Regions from separate parts of the Microbacterium sp. NPDC076911 genome, predicted to be linked through region 2. Evidence: predicted binding sites of a transcription regulator. Region 2 holds the regulator's gene; each other region holds the start of a gene.
What was found. Region 2 encodes HrcA, which represses chaperone genes, less so after heat shock. Its sites were predicted from a motif close to TTNGCACTCGNNNNNNNCGAGTGCNAA; they were not measured.
Positions count from the first base shown of each region.

Region 1: the regulator HrcA is predicted to act here: its motif matches at 6,318-6,344, upstream of groES (co-chaperone GroES).
Region 3: the regulator HrcA is predicted to act here: its motif matches at 1,658-1,684, upstream of AB0O81_RS00625 (Hsp20/alpha crystallin family protein).

Region 1 covers NZ_JBFBMP010000002.1:466,253-473,737, forward strand. The annotation lists gene AB0O81_RS04600 (ABC transporter ATP-binding protein) at 1-256, shown strand, start outside; gene AB0O81_RS04605 (ABC transporter substrate-binding protein) at 471-1,742, opposite strand; gene AB0O81_RS04610 (heavy-metal-associated domain-containing protein) at 1,983-2,192, shown strand; gene AB0O81_RS04615 (heavy metal translocating P-type ATPase) at 2,192-4,492, shown strand; gene AB0O81_RS04620 (metal-sensitive transcriptional regulator) at 4,492-4,806, shown strand; gene rarD (EamA family transporter RarD) at 4,825-5,763, opposite strand; gene groES (co-chaperone GroES) at 5,940-6,236, opposite strand; gene AB0O81_RS04635 (Hsp70 family protein) at 6,522-7,485, shown strand, end outside.
Region 2 covers NZ_JBFBMP010000001.1:471,753-479,237, forward strand. The annotation lists gene lepA (translation elongation factor 4) at 1-969, shown strand, start outside; gene AB0O81_RS02300 (DUF1990 family protein) at 1,035-1,685, shown strand; gene hemW (radical SAM family heme chaperone HemW) at 1,696-2,913, shown strand; gene AB0O81_RS02310 (carboxylesterase family protein) at 2,916-4,358, opposite strand; gene hrcA (heat-inducible transcriptional repressor HrcA) at 4,482-5,522, shown strand; gene dnaJ (molecular chaperone DnaJ) at 5,572-6,681, shown strand; gene AB0O81_RS02325 (16S rRNA (uracil(1498)-N(3))-methyltransferase) at 6,688-7,422, shown strand; gene AB0O81_RS02330 (HIT domain-containing protein) at 7,469-7,485, shown strand, end outside.
Region 3 covers NZ_JBFBMP010000001.1:122,451-129,935, reverse strand. The annotation lists gene AB0O81_RS00630 (acyl-CoA desaturase) at 1-750, opposite strand, end outside; gene AB0O81_RS00625 (Hsp20/alpha crystallin family protein) at 1,122-1,574, opposite strand; gene AB0O81_RS00620 (hypothetical protein) at 1,729-2,025, shown strand; gene AB0O81_RS00615 (MFS transporter) at 2,043-3,476, shown strand; gene AB0O81_RS00610 (metalloregulator ArsR/SmtB family transcription factor) at 3,533-3,871, shown strand; gene AB0O81_RS00605 (cation transporter) at 3,868-4,557, shown strand; gene AB0O81_RS00600 (spermidine synthase) at 4,591-5,298, opposite strand; gene AB0O81_RS00595 (MOSC N-terminal beta barrel domain-containing protein) at 5,480-6,295, shown strand; gene AB0O81_RS00590 (LysR family transcriptional regulator) at 6,368-6,718, shown strand; gene AB0O81_RS00585 (3-hydroxyacyl-CoA dehydrogenase) at 6,759-7,485, opposite strand, start outside.

The DNA of each region.
Region 1 (7,485 bases), on a different contig from region 2:
GAAGGTGCTTCTGCTCGACGAGCCTTCGGCAGGCCTGTCTCCCGTTCGTCAAGACGAAGCGTTCATCCGCGTCTCTGAGATCAACAAAGCGGGCGTCACCTGCATCATGGTGGAGCAGAACGCACGCCGTTGCTTGCAGATCTGCGACCGCGCCTACGTGCTCGACCAAGGCCGTGATGCCTACACCGGCACCGGTCGTGAATTGTTGCACGACGCGAAGGTCACCGAGCTGTACCTCGGAACCCTGGGCGTCTAAGACGAAAGTTCTTTTGGGGTGGGATGCTGCGGCATCCCACCCCATTGCTTTGCCCTCAAGACGCTGGGCCGAGCTGACCACACCGGGGTACCCGCGCCGCTGAACTCGCACGCACTGCTCGTAGCGACACCACGCACCGCGCCGCGACTTCGCGCGTTAACGAGAAAGGGCCCCGAGTCCGAAGACTCGGGGCCCTTCAGCCTGCTAGAGGTTATTAGCCCTCGTAGCCGACGTAGTTGTTGTCGTCACCGTACTGGTAGATGCCGATCGATGCTTCGGTCGGGTCGCCGGCCTCATCGAACGTGATCGGGCCAGAAACGCCGTCGTAGTCAGCAACGCCGCCTCCGACGATGATGTCTGCACACTCAGCGAAGCTGGTGCAGGTCTCGCCGTCACCCGAACCACCGGAAACCTCGATGAGCTTCTCAGCGATTGCTGCGGAGTCGGTCGAACCGGCTGCGAGGCTCGCGAGGGCCAGGAGGATGGTGGCGTCGTACGACTCGGCTGCGTAGCTGTACTCAGTCAGCGGCTCGCCGCCCTCGTCGGTCAGGAACGTGTCGAGCGCGCTGGTGAAGTCACCGAGCGTGTCGATCGTCAGACCGGGCAGGGTGCCCTTTGCGCCCGTGAGCGAGCCTTCTGCGAGGTCGTCACCGAAGTTGGCAAGGTTGCCATCAACGAAGTAGAGGTCTTCAGCCGGGAAGTCAGCGAGGACGCTCGGAAGCATCGTCTTGACCTCTTCGAACGTGATCAGTGCGATCGCGTCGGGGTCAGCTGCAAGAACCTCAGAGATCTGAGCGTCGAACGTGGTGTCACCCGTGTTGTAGGTGGGCGCTGCGACAACCTCGCCACCGGCGGCTTCGAAGGCCTGGGTGACGTAGTTGGCGAGACCGGTACCGTAGGAGTCGTTCAGCACGATCATGCCGAGCGTCTGGTGGCCGTCTTCAGCGATGAGGTTACCAAGAACCTCACCCTGCAGAACGTCCGAAGGCGCGGTACGGAAGTACAGTCCGCCGTCGTCGTACGTGGTGAATGCGTCCGACGTGTTGGCCGGCGAGAACTGGATTACGCCAGCACCCGTGACCTGGTCGATGAACTGAAGCGAAACACCCGAAGATGCTGCACCGATGATCGCCGAGACGTTCTCACCGAGCAGACGAGGGATCTCAACCTCGTAAGCCTTGTTGTCGAGGTCACCGGAGTCACCGTACACAACATCGATGTCGAGACCAGTGTCTGCGGTCGACATGTTGATTTCTGACATCGCGTACGCGACACCTGCTTCTTCGGGCGGGCCGAGGAAGGCGAGGTTACCGGTCTGCGGAAGCGCAGTACCGACCTTGAGGCTCAGCGAATCGGCGGGTGCCGCCGTGTCTGAAGTGTCTTCCGTGCTGCTGCTTGAGCAGCCTGCGAGAAAGAGTGCGCTGACGCCGACCGCGGCGATGCCGCCGAAGACCTTGCCTGCACGCGAACGAATAAAGACGCTCATGTTGCTCCTTGCTGTGATTGACTCGGGCGCGACTCGGGCGCACACCCAGTGAAGTCCAACCTAGCCGCGCTAAGGCTTCCGCAATGTTGCCGTTCGTTAACGATGTGTTTCGCGCGCCAATCGTTACAACCCCGAGATCAAATGGATATTTCGCTCTGCCGCCCGGAATATCCGTCCGCACCGTAAGGTTGACATTGTGGAATACCCCCCTAGGGTAGCCACGCAACGAAAGGCATCTCGATGACGACGACTGTGTATAACGTGACCGGTATGAGTTGCGACCACTGCGAGGTGGCCGTACGCAATGAGGTGGCCAAGCTTCCGGGGGTAGACACCGTCGAAGTCTCGGCACTTCGCGGCATCCTCACCATTGAATCGTCCACACCGCTCGACGACGCTTCGGTGCTCGAGGCGGTCGACGAAGCAGGCTACGAAGCCGCACGCGCCTGATGCCAGCGAACCCAACCACTCCTCTGACACGCGTCGAGCTTGAGATCGGCGGCATGACGTGCGCCTCGTGCGCCAGCCGAATCGAGAAGAAGCTCAACCGCATCGACGGCGTGACTGCGTCGGTGAATTTCGCCACCGAGAAGGCAGTGGTCACGGCTGACGGCAATCTCGACCCGAAGTCGCTCATCGCTACGGTCGAACAGACGGGGTACACCGCCGCTCTTCCCGCCGCGCCCGAGGCAGGCAGAACCACCCCACGTGATTACGAGCTTGAGGGGCTGCGCCAGCGTCTGATCGGATCGGTGGTGCTCGCGCTGCCCGTGATTGCTCTCGCGATGATTCCCGCGCTGCAGTTCACTTACTGGCAGTGGGTCTCGCTTGCGCTTACGGCACCCATCGTGGTCTGGGGAGCGTGGCCGTTTCACCGTGCTGCCTGGGTCAACCTGCGCCACGGCGCCGCCACGATGGACACCCTCGTATCAATTGGTGTGTCCGCAGCATTCTTGTGGTCGCTCTATGCCCTCTTCTTCGGCGACGCGGGCGTGCCGGGAATGACGCACACCTTCGAGTGGACGGTTCAGCCCTCCGACGGCGCGAGCGACATCTACTTTGAGGTCGCCGCCGGCGTCACCATGTTCCTACTCGCGGGCCGCTACTTCGAGTTGCGCTCCAAGCGGCGCGCGGGCTCTGCGCTTCGCGCATTGCTCGATGTTGGGGCGAAGGATGCCGCAGTGCTGCGCCCGTCAGCGGATGGCGGGCAGCGGGAAGTGCGCATTCCGATCAGCGAAGTGCGTGTCGGCGATGACTTCGTGGTGCGGCCCGGCGAGAAGATCGCCACCGATGGGGTCATCTCCGCCGGGTCCTCGGCGGTGGATGCGTCGATGGTCACAGGCGAATCGGTGCCGGTCGAGGTCGTCCCGGGCGATGCCGTAATCGGCGCCACCGTCAACGCCGGTGGGCGGCTTGTCGTTCGCGCCACCCGCGTGGGCGATGACACGCAACTTGCACAAATGGCGCGACTCGTCGAAGAGGCCCAGTCGGGCAAGGCGCAGGTTCAGCGTCTCGCCGATCGTATCTCGGGCGTCTTCGTGCCGATCGTGCTGGTGATAGCGCTGGCGACGTTCACCACGTGGTTGCTTCTCGGCTTTGCTCCCTCGATGGCGACAACCGCTGCGGTCGCGGTGTTGATCATTGCGTGCCCTTGTGCACTGGGCTTGGCGACCCCCACCGCCCTGCTCGTCGGCACGGGTCGCGGGGCGCAGTTGGGCATCCTTATCAAAGGCCCTGAGATTCTTGAATCCACCCGCCGCGTCGACACCATCGTGCTCGACAAGACTGGCACCGTGACTTCTGGTCGTATGGCGCTTGACGAAGTGGTGTTGGCACCGTCCGTGGGCGAAATCGCAGCATCCACTCGCCCTGACGTCCTGCGTCTGGCTGGGGCGCTTGAGAATGCGTCTGAACACCCCATCGCCCGTGCGATCGCCCGCGCTGCCGAGACGGAAACCGGCACGCTGCCGAGCGTCGAGGCGTTCCAGAACACCGCCGGCAAAGGAGTGTCGGGCGTCATCGACTCGCACGCGGTGGTTGTCGGAAACGCCGCGCTGCTGGCTGACTGGTCGATGCAGATTCCGGTCGCCCTCGATGTTGCCAAACGCGCGGCAGAGGCAAGAGGCAACACTGCCGTGCTGGTGGGCTGGGACGGACAGGCTCGCGGGTTGCTGACCGTAGCCGACCAACTCAAACCCACCAGCGAAGAGGCGATCTCGCAGGTGAAGGCGCTCGGCCTGACCCCGGTGCTGCTCACCGGGGATAACGAGTCGGTCGCACAAAACGTGGCCGAGCAGGTGGGAATCGAGCGCGTCACCGCTGAGGTGCTGCCCCAAGACAAGGTTGAGGTGATCAAGGCGCTGCAAGCGGAGGGCCGCGTGGTGGCAATGGTCGGTGACGGAGTCAACGATGCTGCCGCTCTCGCTCAGGCAGATCTCGGGCTCGCAATGGGAACGGGCACCGACGTTGCGATCGAGGCCTCCGACATCACCCTCGTTCGCGGCGATCTGCGAAGCGCAGCCGATGCAATTCGCCTGTCACGCTCGACGCTCGCCACGATTAAAGTCAACCTCTTTTGGGCCTTCGCCTACAACGTGGCCGCGATCCCGCTGGCGGCCCTCGGGCTGCTCAACCCCATGATCGCCGGAGCCGCGATGGCCTTGTCGAGCGTGTTCGTCGTGGGCAACAGCCTGCGTCTGCGCTCATTTCGCAGTCGCGCCCTGCCCGCCCCCGAGAAAAGGACCGCATGATGACCGATACGCAAATGTCCGCCGAAGCCCATGCGCACCACGGGTATATCACCGACAAAGACAAGTACCTCAACCGGCTGAAGCGCATCGAAGGTCAAGCGCGCGGCATCCACAAGATGATCGACGATGAGAAGTACTGCATCGACATCCTCACCCAGGTGAGTGCAATGACGAGCGCTCTTGAAGCCGTCGCACTCGGGCTGCTGGAAGATCACCTGAGGCACTGTGTGGTGGATGCTGCCAGAATCGGCGGTGCCGAAGCCGACGCAAAGATCACCGAGGCGTCACAGGCAATCGCCCGTCTCGTGCGCTGACCCTTTGGCGATCCCGCCTTAAAACACTTCTCCGACGGGCGCGGTTGCCGTCGACCGACGCGATCGCCGCCTGGCCACGAATGAGTCAATGGTCAGCAGGGTGAGTGCAACCCAGACCAGGCCAAAACCAATCCATCTCTCGAGCGGCATGGGTTCGCCCAGCAGCAGCCAGCCCGTCAAGAACTGCATGATCGGCGTGATGAATTGCAGCAGCCCGATAACCGAGAGGGGCACGCGGCGGGTAGCGCTGGCGAAGAGCAGCAGCGGTACCGCGGTGACGACGCCGGCGAGGCTCAGCAGCGCGGCATGCTCCCAGCCGTACTCCCCCATCGTCCACCCACCGGTTGCCGCGACGACAGCGAGCATGACGATGGCGACGGGCATCAGCCACATCGTCTCGAGCGTCAGGCCACTGACAGCATCCACCGATGGGCCGATCTTCTTCTTCACCAAGCCATAGCTGCCGAACGAGACTGTGAGCAGCAACGCGATCCACGGCACGGTGCCGTAGCCCACAACAATGACGACCACGGCAAGGGCGACGATGCCGATGGCTACCCACTGGGTGATGCGCAGCTTCTCGTGCAACACCAGCACGCCGAGCAGTACGGTGAAGATCGGGTTGATGAAGTAGCCGAGGCTGGTCTCGATGACATGGTTCGTCAACGCCCCGATGATGAACACCTGCCAGTTGACGAAGATGAGCACACCGGCGAGCGCGGTGAGTGCCATGAGCCGCGGTTGCCGCATGATCGCCCACAGCTTCGACCATTTGCGAGTGACCGCGATGAGAAAAGCACAGAAGACGAGCGACAGGGCGACGCGCCAGGCGACGAGCTCAAACGGTCCGGTGGGAACGAGCAGCAGAAAGTAGAGCGGCAGCAGCCCCCACAGCAGGTACGCCGAGACCCCGTACAGACCGCCGAGGCTGCGTTCGCGTGCGGGATCAGGTGTCACTGGGTCAGCCTATGTGCCGTTGCGGGTGCGCCGGGCCCAATGCCGTTCCACCACCCTACTCTTCTGCCGGCCCGACTGTTGGCTACTGATGCCGGTGCGGCATACCGCCCCCGCACCCCACGCGCGCAAAAGGGCCGGATGCCGAAGCATCCGACCCTGATCTCGCGAGCGAGAAGTTAGCGAACGACGACTGCGAGAACGTCGCGAGCCGACAGAACGATGAACTCGTCTCCGCCGAACTTGACCTCGGTGCCACCGTACTTGCTGTAGATGACACGGTCACCAACGGCGACGTCCATCGGGACGCGGTTGCCGTTGTCGTCGATGCGGCCCGGGCCCACTGCCATGACCTCGCCCTCCTGGGGCTTCTCCTTGGCGGTGTCGGGGATGACCAGACCGCTGGAAGTGGTCTGCTCGGCCTCGACCTGCTTGATGACGATGCGGTCTTCGAGCGGCTTAATGGAAACCGACACGGTCTACCTCTTCTTTCCTTGAGACTAAAGAGTCGTTAGCACCCACACACTGAGAGTGCTAACGGTAAGTCTAGGGAACCGTTGGCACTCTTGCAACGCGAGTGCCAACTGATCTCCCTGACATCTCCGCGTTCACTGCGCTGCCAAGAATTTCGTCTCGATGTATCACGTGGCGCATATCACACTCTTGGTCTAAGGAAGCTCGACCACCCTGGTCAAGCGCACAACGAAGTGGTAGAAAAGGCGTGGGGGGAGTCCCACGTCCGATCTCTGGGGGAGAGGACCATGAGCACCAAAGGTTATCTACTCGGCGTTGATGTAGGAACCAGCAGGACAGCAGCTTCGGTTGCGCCTATTTGCACAGGCGACCAGGAAGTTCGTACGAGAACATTTCCGCTCGGCCGCAATACTGACAGCGCGCCTAGTGCGATCTTTGTCAGTGACAGCGAGTTGCTCTTCGGTGAAGCCGCTGAACGCCGCGGCCTCGCACAACCAGAACGACTCATTCGCGAGTTCAAACGGCGCGTGGGCGACGATGTGCCGATCGTCGCCGGTGGCGAGCGATTCGCTCCCGAAGACCTCTACGCCCGCACAGTCGCGTGGGTCGTTGATGCTGTGGCTGAACGAGAAGGAAGCCACCCGACCGCGATCTGCGTGACAGTGCCAGTGACGTGGGGGGAGTATCGATCCGAGCTCGTAGCGACGGCTCTCGCCCGTGAGATCACTGCCGACATTCTGCTCATCAGTGAGCCCGAAGCAGCCGCTCACCACTACGAGTCCACTTCTCCCCTCGAGACGGGTCGCGCGATTGCCGTTTACGACCTTGGCGGTGGAACGTTCGACCTCGCGATCTTGCGCAAAGAAGCGAACGGAAAGGTTCGTCTCGTGGGCGAGCCCGACGGCATCTCCGACTTCGGCGGAGCTGACTTTGATGACATGGTGCTGCGCCATGTGATCGCCGCCGCTGCGTTGTCGAGTGCTGAACTGTCGACCAACGCCGCCGCCCGGGTTGCGCTGTCGACGTTGCGCCGCGAGTGCATCGAAGCGAAAGAAGCTCTGTCGTTTGACTCTGAAGCCGTCGTGCCCGTGCTCGTCGGCCAGTCTCACTCGACCGTGCGCATCACCCGCGCCGAGTTCGAAGACATGATCGACGCGGGAATCTCTCGCTCTGCCGACATACTTGCGAATGCGCTCGAAACCGCACACCTGGCGGCCGATGACCTTGACGCGATTCTGCTAACGGGGGGCT
Region 2 (7,485 bases):
GCAACCGAGGCACTTCCCGGCTACACCGACCCAAAGCCGATGGTCTTCTCGGGCGTCTACCCGATCGATGGCAGCGACTATGGCGTGCTTCGTGAGGCTCTCGACAAGCTGAAACTCTCCGATGCCTCACTGCAGTACGAACCAGAAACATCCGTGGCCCTCGGCTTCGGATTCCGCTGTGGCTTCCTCGGCTTGCTGCACCTCGAGATCATCACCGAGCGACTCTCCCGCGAGTTCGATCTCGACCTGATCACGACTGCGCCGAGCGTGACATACGAGGTGCGCACCGACGCGGGTGCCGAGATCATCGTGACGAACCCGAGCGAGTACCCCGACGGCAAGATAGCGTCGGTGACCGAGCCAATGGTGAAGGCGGCGATTCTGCTTCCTAAAGACTACGTCGGTACCGTTATGGAGCTCTGCCAGGCGCGTCGCGGCACTCTGCTGGGAATGGAATACTTCAGCGAAGAGCGCGTGGAGCTGCGGTACAACATGCCTCTCGGTGAGATCGTCTTCGACTTCTTCGACCAGCTCAAGAGCCGCACGCAGGGCTACGCGAGCCTTGACTACGAACCGAGCGGACAGCAAGAAGCTGACCTCGTCAAGGTCGACATCCTTCTACAAGGTGACAAGGTCGATGCGTTTAGCTCGATCGTGCACCGCGAGAAGGCCTACGCCTACGGCCAGCTGATGACCGAGCGTCTGCGGAAGCTCATTCCTCGTCAGCAGTTCGAGGTGCCTATTCAAGCAGCCATCGGCGCGCGAATCATCGCTCGCGAATCGATCCGGGCTATGCGCAAGGATGTTCTCGCAAAGTGCTACGGCGGTGACATCAGCCGTAAGCGCAAACTCCTTGAGAAGCAGAAGGAGGGCAAGAAGCGCATGAAGATGGTCGGCCGCGTCGAGGTGCCTCAAGAGGCCTTCATTGCTGCGCTTTCTGGTGACACCGAGGGCAAAGAGAAGAAGTAATCGGATGCTGCTACCCATGCATCTGGCCCAGCATCAGACCCGTAACGCCAAGTAGGCTGTTCGACATGCGGCGCGGGAGTTTCAAAGACGACACAGTCGACTATGCGGCGGTGGGCGCTACCCAGGCGCCGGACCTCATGCACTTTCCGCCCGAGCGCAGCATTCCTGCGGAACAGTCTTGGCGCATCGGCAGCGGAGAGAAACGTTTTCACGGTGCGAGCGAGACATTGCTCTCGTGGACTGCGCAGCGGGGAGCCGGGCTCGCCCTCACCGACGTGCGCCCCGCGTCCGGTCCGATGTACTCCGGCGTGAGCTTCGATGCCGATGGAACTCCGATAGCTCCCAGTCGCGCGGAGGCAGATCTTCGCTACGACGCAGACGGTACCCCGTATGTTGCCCCCGGAACCACCATCCGTGTTCACGGACGAGTGGGCGGTATGAGAGCCGACGCGGAGCTGCGGGTGATCTTCACAATCGATGAGCCTCGACGGGTGGGCTTCGCCCTGGGTACCGTGGGCGACTCGGTCGTCAGCGGCGAAGAATCGTTCATGATCGAGTGGTACGACAACGATCAAGTGTGGTTCACCGTTCGAGCATTCGACGCGCCAACGTCGCTGTTGTATCGCGCGCTGCCTGCGCTCACGCGGCGGCGTCGACGCGAGCTGTTCAGCCGCTATTTGCGCGCAATCTCGCCGCTCTACAACACTCCCGCGTGAAGGTTCACTAGTGGGCTCGGCACTACCCGACGGCGAGCCAGTTCCTCAAGACGGATCCCTGCCCGGTCACACACAGATAGATCTCGCGACCCCCTTTAGCGTCTACTTGCACGTTCCCTTCTGCAGAGTGCGCTGCGGTTATTGCGACTTCAACACCTACACCTCTGAGGAACTGCACGGTGCACGGCAGGATCAATACGCCGACACGCTGCTGCGCGAGGTGGGCTTCTCGCGCGGTGTCCTCGAGCGTGCTGGCGGCATTCGTGCAGCATCCACTGTGTTCTTCGGTGGCGGCACGCCTACGCTTCTGCCGCCCGGAGACCTTGCCCGCATGCTGGACGGTGTGAGGGACGCATTCGAAGTGGTACCCGACGCCGAAATCACCGTGGAAGCCAACCCCGACACGGTCACCGACACGGTGGCAGAGGAACTGGCCGCAGCAGGCGTCACTCGGTTATCGATTGGAATGCAATCAGCGGTTCCACGCGTGCTGGCCGCGCTTGATAGAACGCACAACCCCGCGAACGTCACAACAGCGGTCGCCGCGGCACGCCGCGCTGGCTTGAACGTCAGCATCGATCTTATCTATGGCGCTCCGGGGGAATCCCTCGATGATTGGCGAGCCTCGGTCGACGCCGCGCTCGCCCTAGAACCCGATCACATTTCGGCGTACGCCCTGATCATTGAAGAAGGCACCAAGCTTGCCCGACAGATTAGGCGGGGTGAAGTAGTCGCGCCCGATGATGATGTGCAAGCCGACATGTATGAATACATCGACGCCCGTCTCGCCGACGCAGGATTCGATTGGTACGAGGTATCGAACTGGGCACGCGACGTTTCACAGCGCTCCCGCCACAATCTTGCGTATTGGCAGGGCTCTGATTGGTGGGGATTCGGTCCTGGCGCCCATAGCCACATCGCTGGCGTGCGATTTTGGAATGTGAAGCATCCCGCTGCGTACGCTCAGCGCCTCGCCCAGCAGGTTTCACCCGCGGCAGGGCGGGAGGTTCCCGACGCGAAGGCCCGCGCTCTCGAATCGGTGCTACTTCGAAGCCGCATTCGCGAGGGTCTGCCGATTGCCGAGATCGCGAGTCACTCGCGCACGAACGTTGCTTCCTTGATTGCCGACGGACTTATCGATGGTGCCTCGGCGCTCGGTGGGAACGTCGTGTTGACGTTACGCGGGCGGCTCTTGGCAGACGCGGTCGTTCGCCGGCTGACCGACTAGGCTCAGCGCGCTTTCGGTGCACGCAAAGAATCGAGCGCGGCGGCGCGGCGCAACGAAGTGGTAGTCGTAGTCGTGTCGTACACCTGTGTCGTTCGTTGAGCACGATAGTCGGGCCAACCCGGATCACCGGTTCGAACGAAGCGCACCCAGTCGGCGTGCATTCGGTCGGCGAGCGCCTGGGGCGAATCCGTACCCGCTATGCGGACCGAATCGGCGGCTTGCAGCTGATCGAACACAAAACCAATCTCGATCGAGTGGGCTGCTTTGAGCTCTCGCACCGGGCTCTGCCACGCAAACTCGTAGACGAAAGTGTTCGCACTGCGCTTGTCGGCGATCGCGATCGCGGCCTTGCGCAGTAGCACGTCGGTCGCAACCTGCCCGAGCAGCTCGCCGGTGGTCGCGTGGGGCCATGCTGCGCGATACAGTTTCATCGCCCGCGATGAAACTCTTAGAGCAAGTCGGCCGAGTTGGAGCTTCAGGGTGGTGATGGCGTCCAGCGCCGCCGGGGGAAACCACAGTCGATACTCGTCCGTGTTGGTGCCAATCAGCAGCGGAATCTTGACGTCGACCAGCGCCTGATGAGGCGATACCGGCAAGGTGTCAGGGTCGATGGCAAGTGCGAAACCGGGCGCTCCGCCCAGGGGAGATCCGCCTGCAGACTGCTGTCCTCTCACTTCGACCAGACTTTCAGCACTGACCTGGGCGAACGCATCGCGGGTCGCGGGAAGACCCAGCCGCTTCGCCAATGCGCGGGTCACACGGCCCGCGCGTGGTGCTGAATCGGCTACCAGCGGCGCACTTTCGATTGCGGCGCCCGCGACCAACTTGACTGTGTCGGGGCGCGAGAGCAGTGCTCCGACGATCGCGCCGCCAGCAGACTCGCCCACAATCGTGATGCGGTTCGGATCTCCGCCGAAGCGTTCGATCTCGTCATGAACCCAACGCAGACCCGCGGCAGCGTCTGCGAGTCCCAGATTCCGCGGCGCACCGTCGAGCACCGAGAACCCTTCAGAGCCGAGCCGGTAGGCGATGGAGACGAAGACGACGCCATCGCGTGCGAAGGCAGAGCCGTCGTAGGCGCTCAGGGCCGGTGTTCCTCGTTCGAGAGCCCCGCCATGAAACCACACCATGACGGGCAGGGAGTCCGCCTCTGTGGGAGTCCACACATTGGCCGTCAGAATGTCGTCGCCGGCGATCGCTACGGACGGAAGCAGTTCGCCGATAGCACCTGGATATGGCGACTGCGGTGCAGTGGCACCGAATTGCGTCGCATCGCGTTCTCCATCCCACGGCAAAACAGCCTCGGGCAGCCGAAACCGTCGCTCGTCGAAAGGCGGACGAGCGTACGGGATGCCGAGAAAACGGCAAACACCCGCCGTCTCGGTACCCCGCACGATTCCGGCGGTCAGGTGGAGCTTCGTCGTTGAACTCTGCGAATTACTCATCGCACTAAGCGTAGGTGCGCGCGGCACGAAATGCCGCATGCACGGCCCGTGCTGACACGTCAGGTGTCGAGCCGGTCTAGAATTGGCACTCACAGTTGAGGAGTGCCAGCGGGGAGGAACGCCATGGTCAGCGAACGTGGGCTGGAAGTGCTACGCGCAATCGTCCAGGACTATGTCGACACGCGCGAGCCTGTCGGTAGCAAGACGATCGTCGACCGTCATGCGTTCGGTGTCTCAGCGGCCACTATTCGCAACGACATGGCCCTGCTCGAAGATGAAGAGCTCATTGTCGCCCCTCACACGTCATCGGGCCGCATACCGACAGACAAGGGATACCGCGTTTTCGTGGATCATCTCGCTGAGGTTCGCCCACTCACTCCTGCGCAGCGCACCGCAATTTCCTCGTTTCTTGAGGGGCCGGTAGATCTAGATGACGCCCTCAGCCGCACCGTGCGCGCCCTGACCCAACTCACCGGCCAAGTGGCGATTGTGCAGTACCCGTCATTCGAACGCGCGAGTGTGTCTCATGTCGAGCTTGTGCAACTGGGCAGTGGACGGATGCTTGTGATTGTCGTGACCGACACTGGGAGGGTCTCACAACGGGTCAGCAACGTTCACGACGAGTTCGACGAAACAGACCTCGGGCGCATGCGCGCTGAACTCAGCACGCTATTGGTCGGGCGATCCGTACGCGACGGCCTCCAACGCATTGAAGCTCACCTGGCGTTGCACGATGACCCCACAAAGCCATGGGATGCTGCCACTCGCGTGCTCGCACGTGCCGTAGCGGAAGATCTCGAAGAGTTCAGGCAGGATCGTTTAGTGCTGGCAGGCAGCGCGAACCTGGCAAAACGCGAATCGGACTTTCGTGGCAGCATCTATCCACTTCTGGAAGCCATCGAACAACAAGTGACTTTGGTTCGCCTGATGGGGGAGATGGTGGCCGATGAGCACGGGCTCGCAGCCAGCATCGGCCGCGAGAACGAAGCATTCGGACTCGCAGAAGCATCCGTCGTTACGAGCGACTACGACGCGACGGGTGCCGGGGCGCGAGTGGGATTGCTCGGCCCCACACGCATGGACTATCCCACAAACCTTGCGGCCGTGAGGGCGGTAGCCCGCTACCTCACGCGCATGCTCGAAGAAGACGACACGAGCCGCTGACGCGCGCTCGCAACACGATCCCGCGCTTGTGCGCGGCAGGAAGGCGAAAGTGGCTGACCACTACGAAGTCCTCGGGGTTTCCCGAGAAGCATCCCTCGATGAGATCAAGAAGGCATATCGCCGACTTGCCCGCGAACTGCACCCCGATGTCAACCCCGGGGAAGACGCGTCAGAGCGCTTCAAGCTTGTCACGCACGCATACGACGTGCTGAGCAACGATGAGCAGCGCGCCCGCTACGATATGGGCGGCGACAATGCTGGGTTCGGCGGCGCGGGAGGATTCGGCGGCTTCAACGACATCTTCGAGACTTTCTTCGGCGGCGCCGGCGGATCGCGGAGCGGTCGACCGCGTTCGAGGCGCGAGCGTGGTCAAGACGCCCTGGTACGGGCTACTCTCGACCTTGCGGATGTGGTCTTCGGGGTCCACCGAGACATTGAAGTCGATACCGCGGTGCTGTGTGACACATGCGAGGGTTCGTGTTGCCAACCCGGTACGTCACTGGTGACATGCGACATCTGCCACGGCGCTGGCCACGTGCAGCGTCAGGTGCGTAGCCTGCTTGGAAACGTGGTTACCAACCAGCCGTGCAACGTGTGCTCTGGCTACGGCACCACTATCCCTTACCCTTGCGCGACGTGTCAGGGCCAGGGTCGAGTGCGCTCTCGCCGCACCGTGTCACTCGACATTCCCGCCGGCGTCGAGAACGGTCTGCGACTGCAGTTGCCAGGTTCGGGCGAGGTTGGTCCGGCCGGTGGACCCAACGGTGATCTCTACCTTGAGATAACCGTGAACAACGACGATGTGTTCTCACGCGAAGGCGATGATCTGCTGGCGACTCTTGAGGTGTCCATGAGCGACGCTATCTTGGGCACCAACACCACCATCGAATCGTTGGACGGCTCAGTAGACCTTGAGATTCGAGCGGGTGTGCAGTCCGGAGACGTACTCACGATTAAGGGCCGTGGAATCACGCCTTTGCGAGGGTCGACCCGCGGGGACCTTCGCGTCGGCGTTCACGTGGTGACGCCGACCCGCATCGGCTCGAAAGAGCGCGCCCTCATCGAAGATTTCGCCAAGCGCACCCACGCACCAAGCCCGAGACTCTCAGAGTTTCACCAGGGGATATTCTCCAAGCTTCGCGACCGCTTCCGGGGGTGATCTGACGTGGCGCTGCACTTCTTGCTTGATGCTCCGCTATCGGTCGGCGTGGGCGACATTGTCACACTCACCGGAGCGGAGGCACATCACGCTGCGGTGGTGCGGCGTGTTCGCGAGGGCGAGGAAGTGACCGTGGGCGACGGCCGGGGTGTCTGGCTTCGCGGCACCGTGCTTTCTGTCGCGCCTAAGGCAGTGTGCATCACGGTTGCGCAACGCGAGCAGTTTGCACAAGCACGCCCTCGGGTGATCCTCGTGCAGGCCTTGGCCAAGGGCGACCGCGACGAACTCGCTGTACAAGCAGCGACTGAGCTCGGCATCGACGCGATCGTGCCTTGGCAGTCAGCACGCAGCGTGTCGCGATGGGATGCGGCGAAGAGGGCCAAGGGACGCGCTCGCTGGGCGAGCATCGTGCGCGAGGCCGCCAAACAAGCCCATCGCGCTTGGGTGCCAGAGGTTTCCGACGTGGTGACGACGGCCGCGTTAGCGACCCTTGCTCAGACTTCGCGAGTCGTCATTCTCGAGCCCACTGCCACGCAGCGCCTCTCGACGCTCGAGGTGAAGAATGATCCTCGTGATCTGCTGCTGGTGGTTGGGCCAGAGGGTGGAATCGACTCCGAGGAGCTCACCGCATTGATTGCCGCGGGTGCCGACCTCGTTCGATTGGGCGACACGGTGCTCCGCACATCAACCGCTGGACCGGCCGCCCTCGCGGTGCTGAGCGCACGGCTCGATCGTTGGTGAGCGGCGCTTCTCTTCCGATGGCCTCACCCGCCGGTAGACTGAAGTGATGAGCGAGCCCACGAT
Region 3 (7,485 bases), 350 kb from region 2:
CATGTAGACGCCGAAGACTGCGAGCTGAACGCCCATGAATGCAAACGCCATGCCGAGGGGAAGCAACAGGAATACCGGCACGATAACGATGGCAAGCCGCGTAAGAATCAGCGTGATCTCAAGCGCGCGGCCCTTGACCTTTCCTTTGGTGAAGAACAGGTGCTTCAGACCGAGGTAGTGCAAGTTGATGCCCTCGAGCGTGAGCAGGGGAAAAAACAGCCAGCCTTGTTTGCGAGTGATCAGTCGAACGAAGCCACGCGACTGGGCAGCATCCTCTTCGAGGAACGAGATCGTGTCGACCTCAATGTCGGGGTCTTTGCCCACCCGGTTGGGGTTGGCGTGATGTCGGCTGTGCTTGGCGTCCCACCAGGACAAGCTCATGCCCACGAAACCGGCAGCAAGCACGCGCGCCAGGCGGTCGTTTGCTCGCCCGCTGGTGAGAATCTGCTTGTGCGCTGCCTCGTGACCGAGAAAGGCAAACTGGGTCACGATGATGCCGAGTGCTGCTGCCATCAGCAGCTGAAACCAGCTGTCACCGAGCAGAATGAACCCGGTAATCACACCACCAAGAGCGAGCACGAGCACTGCGCCAACGATGCCGTAGAACCACGGGGTGCGTGCGAGCAAGCCCGTTTCCTTCGCGACCTGCGAGATGTTCGTGTAGGCGCGCGCGACAGGGGGAAAGGTCTTCGCGCTTGCGTAAGTCTGTCTGATCGGTCCGAGAGTAGGTGCTGGTGCAACGGAGGCCATCGCGACTCCTCTGGTCGGCAGCAGCGACCCGGGAGCCAAAGCTGGTTGGGGCGGCCCGAAAGAGCCGTTGCGGCGAGCCTACGCGGGGGGTGATGCCGCAAGAGGCATGTCTTTGGCCACGCCACAACGATTCGTGAGGTGAGCGACCCCAGCGTTCACCACTGTTCAATCACTCCGTTGCGAATCAGATCCGCGCCGAGCTCTTCCTCGAACGCATCGACTTCGTCATAGAAAGGGTCGTCAAATCTCTCGTCGTCCATGTGCACTCCGTGCTGTTGCCAATCATCGGATCATGGGTGATAGCCACCCGCAGGAAGGGGGCGCCGTTGCGAGGCAGAACAATCCAACGGCCCCGCAACGGCGCGCGATTTCTACTGCTCGACAGGTTGTGACGTGTCAGACTCGTGCGCCTGAAGAGCGGCAGCTGAATCTGCTGTCGCCACAGCGATGCGTCGCGGCTTGGCTTTCTCGCTGACCGGAATTGTCACCGACAGCACGCCATTGTCATAGGACGCACTGATCTGCTCCGTGTCGACGCCTTGACCGAGGTTGAGTTGACGAACGAAAGTCGCCGCTTCGCGCTCACGAGTGATCCACTTCACGCCATCCCCCGAAGCGAGAGTTCGCTCAGCGCGGATTGTCAGCAGCTGACCGTCGACATCAATATCAACCGAGCCTGGGTCGATTCCGGGAAGATCCGCGGCGAGCACATAGTGATCCCCATCGCGGTAAAGATCCATCGGCATGCGCCGCGGCCCACCGCGCGACTCGAGAAGGGTCGACGCAATACGGTCGAGGTCACGGAACGGGTCGTAGTTTGCCATAGTCATCTCCTTTTCTCTTCGCTCGAACGATTGGCTCGAGCGCCGAATCAAAGTTGAGCGTATGTGACTCAACTACCCAAATATTAGCACTCTCGCTAGTCGAGTGCCAGATTCGAATCGGAACGTAGCCGCCTGCTCCAGCTACCTTGGGAGGATGACCGCAGACCGCCCTACCCGTCGCATTGAACTCACGATGCACAAGCCGTGGTTTGTGCTCTACGGCGGAGTACGCCCGACGCTCATCATCGAGGGCCGGGGCCAACCCGTGCAATGGGGGGCGGGAACGTGGCAGCTCGCGGCCGACGAACCGGTGACGCTGGGCGTGTTCTTGTTCAATCGAATCTGGCGTTTTGGCGAAGCGCAGTTCACTCTCGCGCCCGACGACCCCGCGAAGCTCATCTATGAAGCGCCGATGTGGCCATTCATTCGTGGGCGCATGCGCCTGCGCTAGCTCGCTACCGTTGAGTGATGTCGACACCGACCAGCGCCATTCGAGTGCCCGCACGGTTTCGTGCCCGCGGGGTTGTGTCGATGACAGGCCTCGTCGTCGCCACGCTCGGAGCAACCCTGCCGCAAGCGATGACGGCGCCGGTGGTGGGTATTACGGCAGATGCTTTCGGTGTGACCACGGTGGATGCTACCTGGGCTCTCACAATCACACTGGTTGTCGCCGTGGCCACAACACCGCTCATCGGGCGGATGGGAGACGCCTACGGGGCTCGTCGGATGCTGTTGATCGTGCTGCCGATGGTGGCATCGGGCCTGTTTGTCTCGGCCATCGCTCCGACGTTCGGATGGCTCATCACCGGCCGCGCGATTCTTGGGGTCGGCGGGGGCGTTTTTCCACTGGCCATCGCCGCTGTACCGGGGCTCGTTCCAGCGCGCAGCCGTGCTGGCGCCGTAGGGCTCGTCACCGCGATGTTCGCTACCGGGATCGGTTTCGGCGTGCTGGTCTCGGGTCTACTGGTCGATCACATCGGCATCCGCGCCACCGCCTGGGCGCCCTTCGGAATCGTTGTCGCGGGCTGGATAATTCTCGCGTCTACGCTCCCCCACATTCCCCGCCGCAGCAATGTGCACGTGGAGCTGCGCGCAGCGCTGTCGCTGGCGGTCGGTGTGATCGCCGTTCTTCTCGCCTTTACCGAGGCACCCCGCTGGCCGTCGCCGTGGTGGTGGATTACCGGGCTCGCTCTCATCGCGACCGGCTCGCTCTATTACTGGTTCCTTCGCGAGCGAGTGAGCCCAGATCCGCTCATCGGCGCTCCCACACTGCGCCTGCGCGGGGTGTGGGCCACTCAGCTGACCGCATTCCTGCTCGGCGTCACCCTGCTCGGCATCTACGTACTGATTCCGGCGTTCGCAGAGTCACCCGGCGACGACGAGGTTGGACTCTCCGCGTCGGTGACGCTCGCCGCGTTGCTGCTGTTGCCCGCGACCGTCGCGATGCTCGTGGTCGGGCCACTATCTGGAGTGCTTCGTCGTTGGATTGGCACCCGTGCGCCCGTTATTCTGGGCGCCGCTACCGCCGCAGCGGGAGCGCTCGTGATGATTATCGCGCCCCGGGAGCTCGCTACTTTGCTCGTGGGAACAATCCTGCTCGGCGCGGGGATCGCCGCAGCATCCGCTGGCCTGGTAAACGTGCTGATCGATCACGTCGATGAGCAGCACGTCGGCGCCGCCACAGGCCTGACTGTCGTGGCCCGTCAACTCGGCGGGGCGGTCGGAGCCTCGATGATCGCGGGGCTGATAGCCATTCAGCCCTCTGAACCGGATGGCGATGTGTATGGAGCGGCGTTCGCCGCCGTCACCGTGGTCACGGTACTCGCCCTTCTTTCGACGCTGCTGATTCCTGCGGGAACATCTTCAACGCTTCGGCGGGTGCGCCATCGAATCTCACGCTGAAAAGGGCTCCACGCTACAGAGATTGCTTAATTCATGATTTGCTGTACTCTCAGATGGTGCCCGCCACCATCGCTTCTGTGACTCATACCGCCGCTCTCGCGCGGCTTGGATACGCGCTTTCTGATCCGACCCGTGTGGGCATTCTGCTCGCGCTTCGCACAGGCTCGGCGTACCCTTCCGACCTTGCCGACTCGCTCGATGTGTCGCGCCAAGTGATGTCGAATCAACTGGCATGTTTGCGCGGGTGCGGCCTCGTGAGCGCTACGCCGGACGGTCGACGCACGCAATACCGTCTCGCAGACACTCATCTTGCACCAGCACTCAACGAGCTGCTGCAAGTCGTGTTGTACGTCGAACCGCAGTGTTGCTCAGCTAACGTCTGCAACTGCTCATGACCGCGTCCGCCGGAACGCTCTCGGATGGGCGCAAGGTCGCACTACAGCGACGAATCCGTTGGATCGTCTCGGCGACCATCGCCTACAACCTCATCGAAGCGGTCATTGCATTGACGGCTGGCAATCTTGCGAACTCGGCCGCTCTCGTGGCGTTCGGACTCGACTCCACCATCGAGGTGCTGTCGGCCGCGGCGGTGGCATGGCAATTCACGCGCCGCGAACCAGAGCGATGGGAGAAGGGGACGCTGCGAGTCATCGCCGTCGCTTTCTTTGCACTCGCCGCGTACGTGACCGCAAGTTCTCTGTTCGCGCTGATCACACAAGTTGACGTTGAACACAGCTCTATCGGCATTGCTATCGCTGCGCTCAGCGTCGTGATCATGCCGTTCCTCTCGTTTGCCGAACGTCGCGCCGGTCGCGAGCTGGGGTCGGCGAGCGCTGTTGCCGACTCGAAGCAGACGCTGATCTGCACATATCTGTCGGCCGCGGTGCTCGCCGGGCTGTTGTTGAACTCGCTCTTTGGTTGGTGGTGGGCCGATGCCGTGGCCGGTCTCGTGATCGCGGCCTTCGCGTTGCGCGAAGGCATCGAGGCTTGGCGCGGAGACGCATGCGCAACGTCAGTGGGAATGCTGCTTGAAGACGACCACGGCGATGACGAAGATGGCCACGACCACGACCAACACTGAGCCGTGCGCGGTAGCGCGGACGGCCTCACCGACCTAGCTGTGACTTCTTCCCACGTACACAGTGTTGGATGAGGTACCTTCTGTCACCGGGTTCGCGAAGTCAATCACGTGCGCAGCTGTGTCATCGAAGACCTGATCAAGCTGAACCATGAAGTCTGGGTCTGGCGGGTCGTCTGACCAGAGCGCGAATACGCCTTTCGATGCAAGATGCCGGGCGAGTGCACGCAGACCATCTGCCTGGTAGAGGTCAGCGTGCGTCGCATCGAGTTGATGGCGCGGTGAGTGATCGACATCGAGCAAGATCGCATCCCACATCCTCAGGTCGTCACGCGGCGCGTTGCGCATCACCTCGAAGAAGTCATCACAGACCAGCGTGGTGCGCGAATCATCCACGAGCTCCGCCGAAACCGGCAGCAGCTTGCGCTCGTGCCAGCCGATCACGGTATCGAGGCGGTCGATCACGGCGAGCGCCCCGACCCTGCTGTCACGCAATGCCGCTACTGCGGTGTAGCCAAGACCAAGCCCGCCGACCAGCACGTTGAGATCCTCGCCATCAGCGAGGGCAAGTCCGAGATCAGCGAGCGCGATCTCGGCGACCGTGAACAGACTCGACATCAAATACTCTTCGCCGAGCTTCACCTCGTAGATCTCGTGGCCCGCGGCTGGCTCCCATCGACGCCGCAGCGTGAGGTCTCCCATCGGCGTCGACTGCCAGTCAAGCTCTTCGAAGCGAGTGATCACTAGATTCCTTTTTGAACGAGGCGCGCCCTCAAACGCAGCACTACTTCGCCTCCGGCAGCGCGATCGCGACGTCACGAACGCTCTAATCTGAGCGAACCGCTGTGGTGAGAACAAGAGACGCGCGGTGCCGACACTAGCGCACAAGCACGCCCGCGAGACATCGCTGCGGTAGCGTGCACTCGTGAAGGTAACCAGACTGCGCGTATATCCCGTGAAGTCATTGGCGGGTCTCGATGTCGATACTGCCGAAGTACACCCCTGGGGTCTTGAGGGAGATCGCCGGTGGGCAGTTGTCGCCCCTGATGGAAGCCCCGTGACCGCGCGAGAAGCAAACCAATTGCTTTCGCTACGCGCGACAACGCTCGAGAATGGTGGATTGCGTATAGATAGCGCCACCGACTCGATGCACATCGACGTACCATTCCACGCTGAGTCAGTCGCGGTCGGCCATGCCGGCCAGGGCACGGCATTACCAGCTGACGCTGCTGCCAATGCATGGTTGAGCGCGCAGCTTGCTCGGCCGGTCCGGTTGGTGTGGCAATCTGATCCGAAGCGACGCGCGGTTGATCCAACCGAGGGCGGGCTCGCGGGCGATCACGTCTCGCTCGCCGACGTCGCTCCCTTGTTGCTCACCAGCGAATCGTCATTGACACAGCTCGATGAGTGGACCGACGCCGAGACCGCTCCGCTCGACATGGTGCGCTTTCGACCAAATATCGTTGTTGATGGCGACCCAGCGACACCGTTCGCCGAGGACTCGTGGTCACGCATCCAACTCGGTGACGTGCGTCTTCGAGTGTTAGGGCCGTGTGATCGGTGTGTCATGACGTCGATCAACCCGTCAACTCTCGAGCGCGGCAAAGAGCCGATCCGCACTCTCGCCAAGCACCGCCGTTGGGATGGCAAGATCTGGTTCGGGATCTGGCTCGTCCCCGACCTGAGCGAGTCTGCTGGGTCTGCGATGATTGCCCTGAACGACGCGTGCACCGCCCAATGAGGCACACGGCACACCACGGGCTGACTTGTGGGCTCACCGGTTAGCCATTTCACCCAATATGAGAGCTGATCTGTGAATCCCACTCATCTCACACGTTTCCTCACGATCGTCGATCACGATCTGCACGTTCCGCGCGCGGCAGCGGCTCTCGACATTCCGCTCGCGTCGCTTTACACGACAATCGATAAGCTCGAAGCCGAAACCGGGCAACCGCTGTTCACACGAGCGAAGAATGGCTGGACGCTGACGCCCGCCGGCGCGCTACTGCGCGAAGATGCCCCACGGCTGATCGCAGAAGCACCAGCGCCACCTGACAAGCCCAAGGTCCCTGCCGGAGGCAAGGCCAAGGCATCGAAGGGAAAGGGGCGTGCGCCCTCTGTGAAGGGACAGCCGAAGCCGTTCAAGAAACGCCAAGGGCGCTGATCCCACCGCGGAATGAGCGCCCCTGACGTCGAATGATGACTCAGTACTTGTAGAACCCCTCGCCGCTGGCGACTCCGAACTTGCCCTTGTCGAGAAATTCGGTCTTCAGAATCTCGGCGAACTTGATGCTGCTGGGGTTATCGCTCGCCGATGACACGTTGTAGGCCGTGCGCAAGCCGATGACGTCATACATCTGGAACGGACCCGACTGAGCGCCCGTTCCCTTGCGCCACGTGTGATCGATCGTTTCGACATCCGCAACACCGTTGACGTACAACGCGCTCGCCGCGGTGAGTAGCGGAACCAACAGCGAGTTGAGAACGTAGCCCGGCTGTTCCTTCTTGACAAGGATCGGATCCATGCCGGTCTCTTCTGCGTAGGCGACGACCGCGTCGTATGATTCTTTCGACGTGCGCTCCGTGCCCATGACCTCAGCGACGTTCTGCACCCAGATGTTGTTGGCGAAGTGCAACGCCAGGAAACGGTCCGGGCGTCCCGCCTCGGCGGCATACTGGCTGGGCACCATTGTCGAGGAGTTGGTGGCAAAAATTGTCTTCTCGGGCGCGACCTTCGCGAGGTCGCTGAAGACCTTCTTCTTGAGATCAAGAATCTCAGGAACGGCTTCGATGACGAGATCTGCATCGACAACTGCATCGGCGAGGTCGGAAGATAGCGAAATCGATTCCGCCGCTTTGGCAGCGTGACCTTCTTCGGCATCGGGCATTGCCTCGATGTATACCGAGACCAGCTTGTTGAAACGCTCTCGC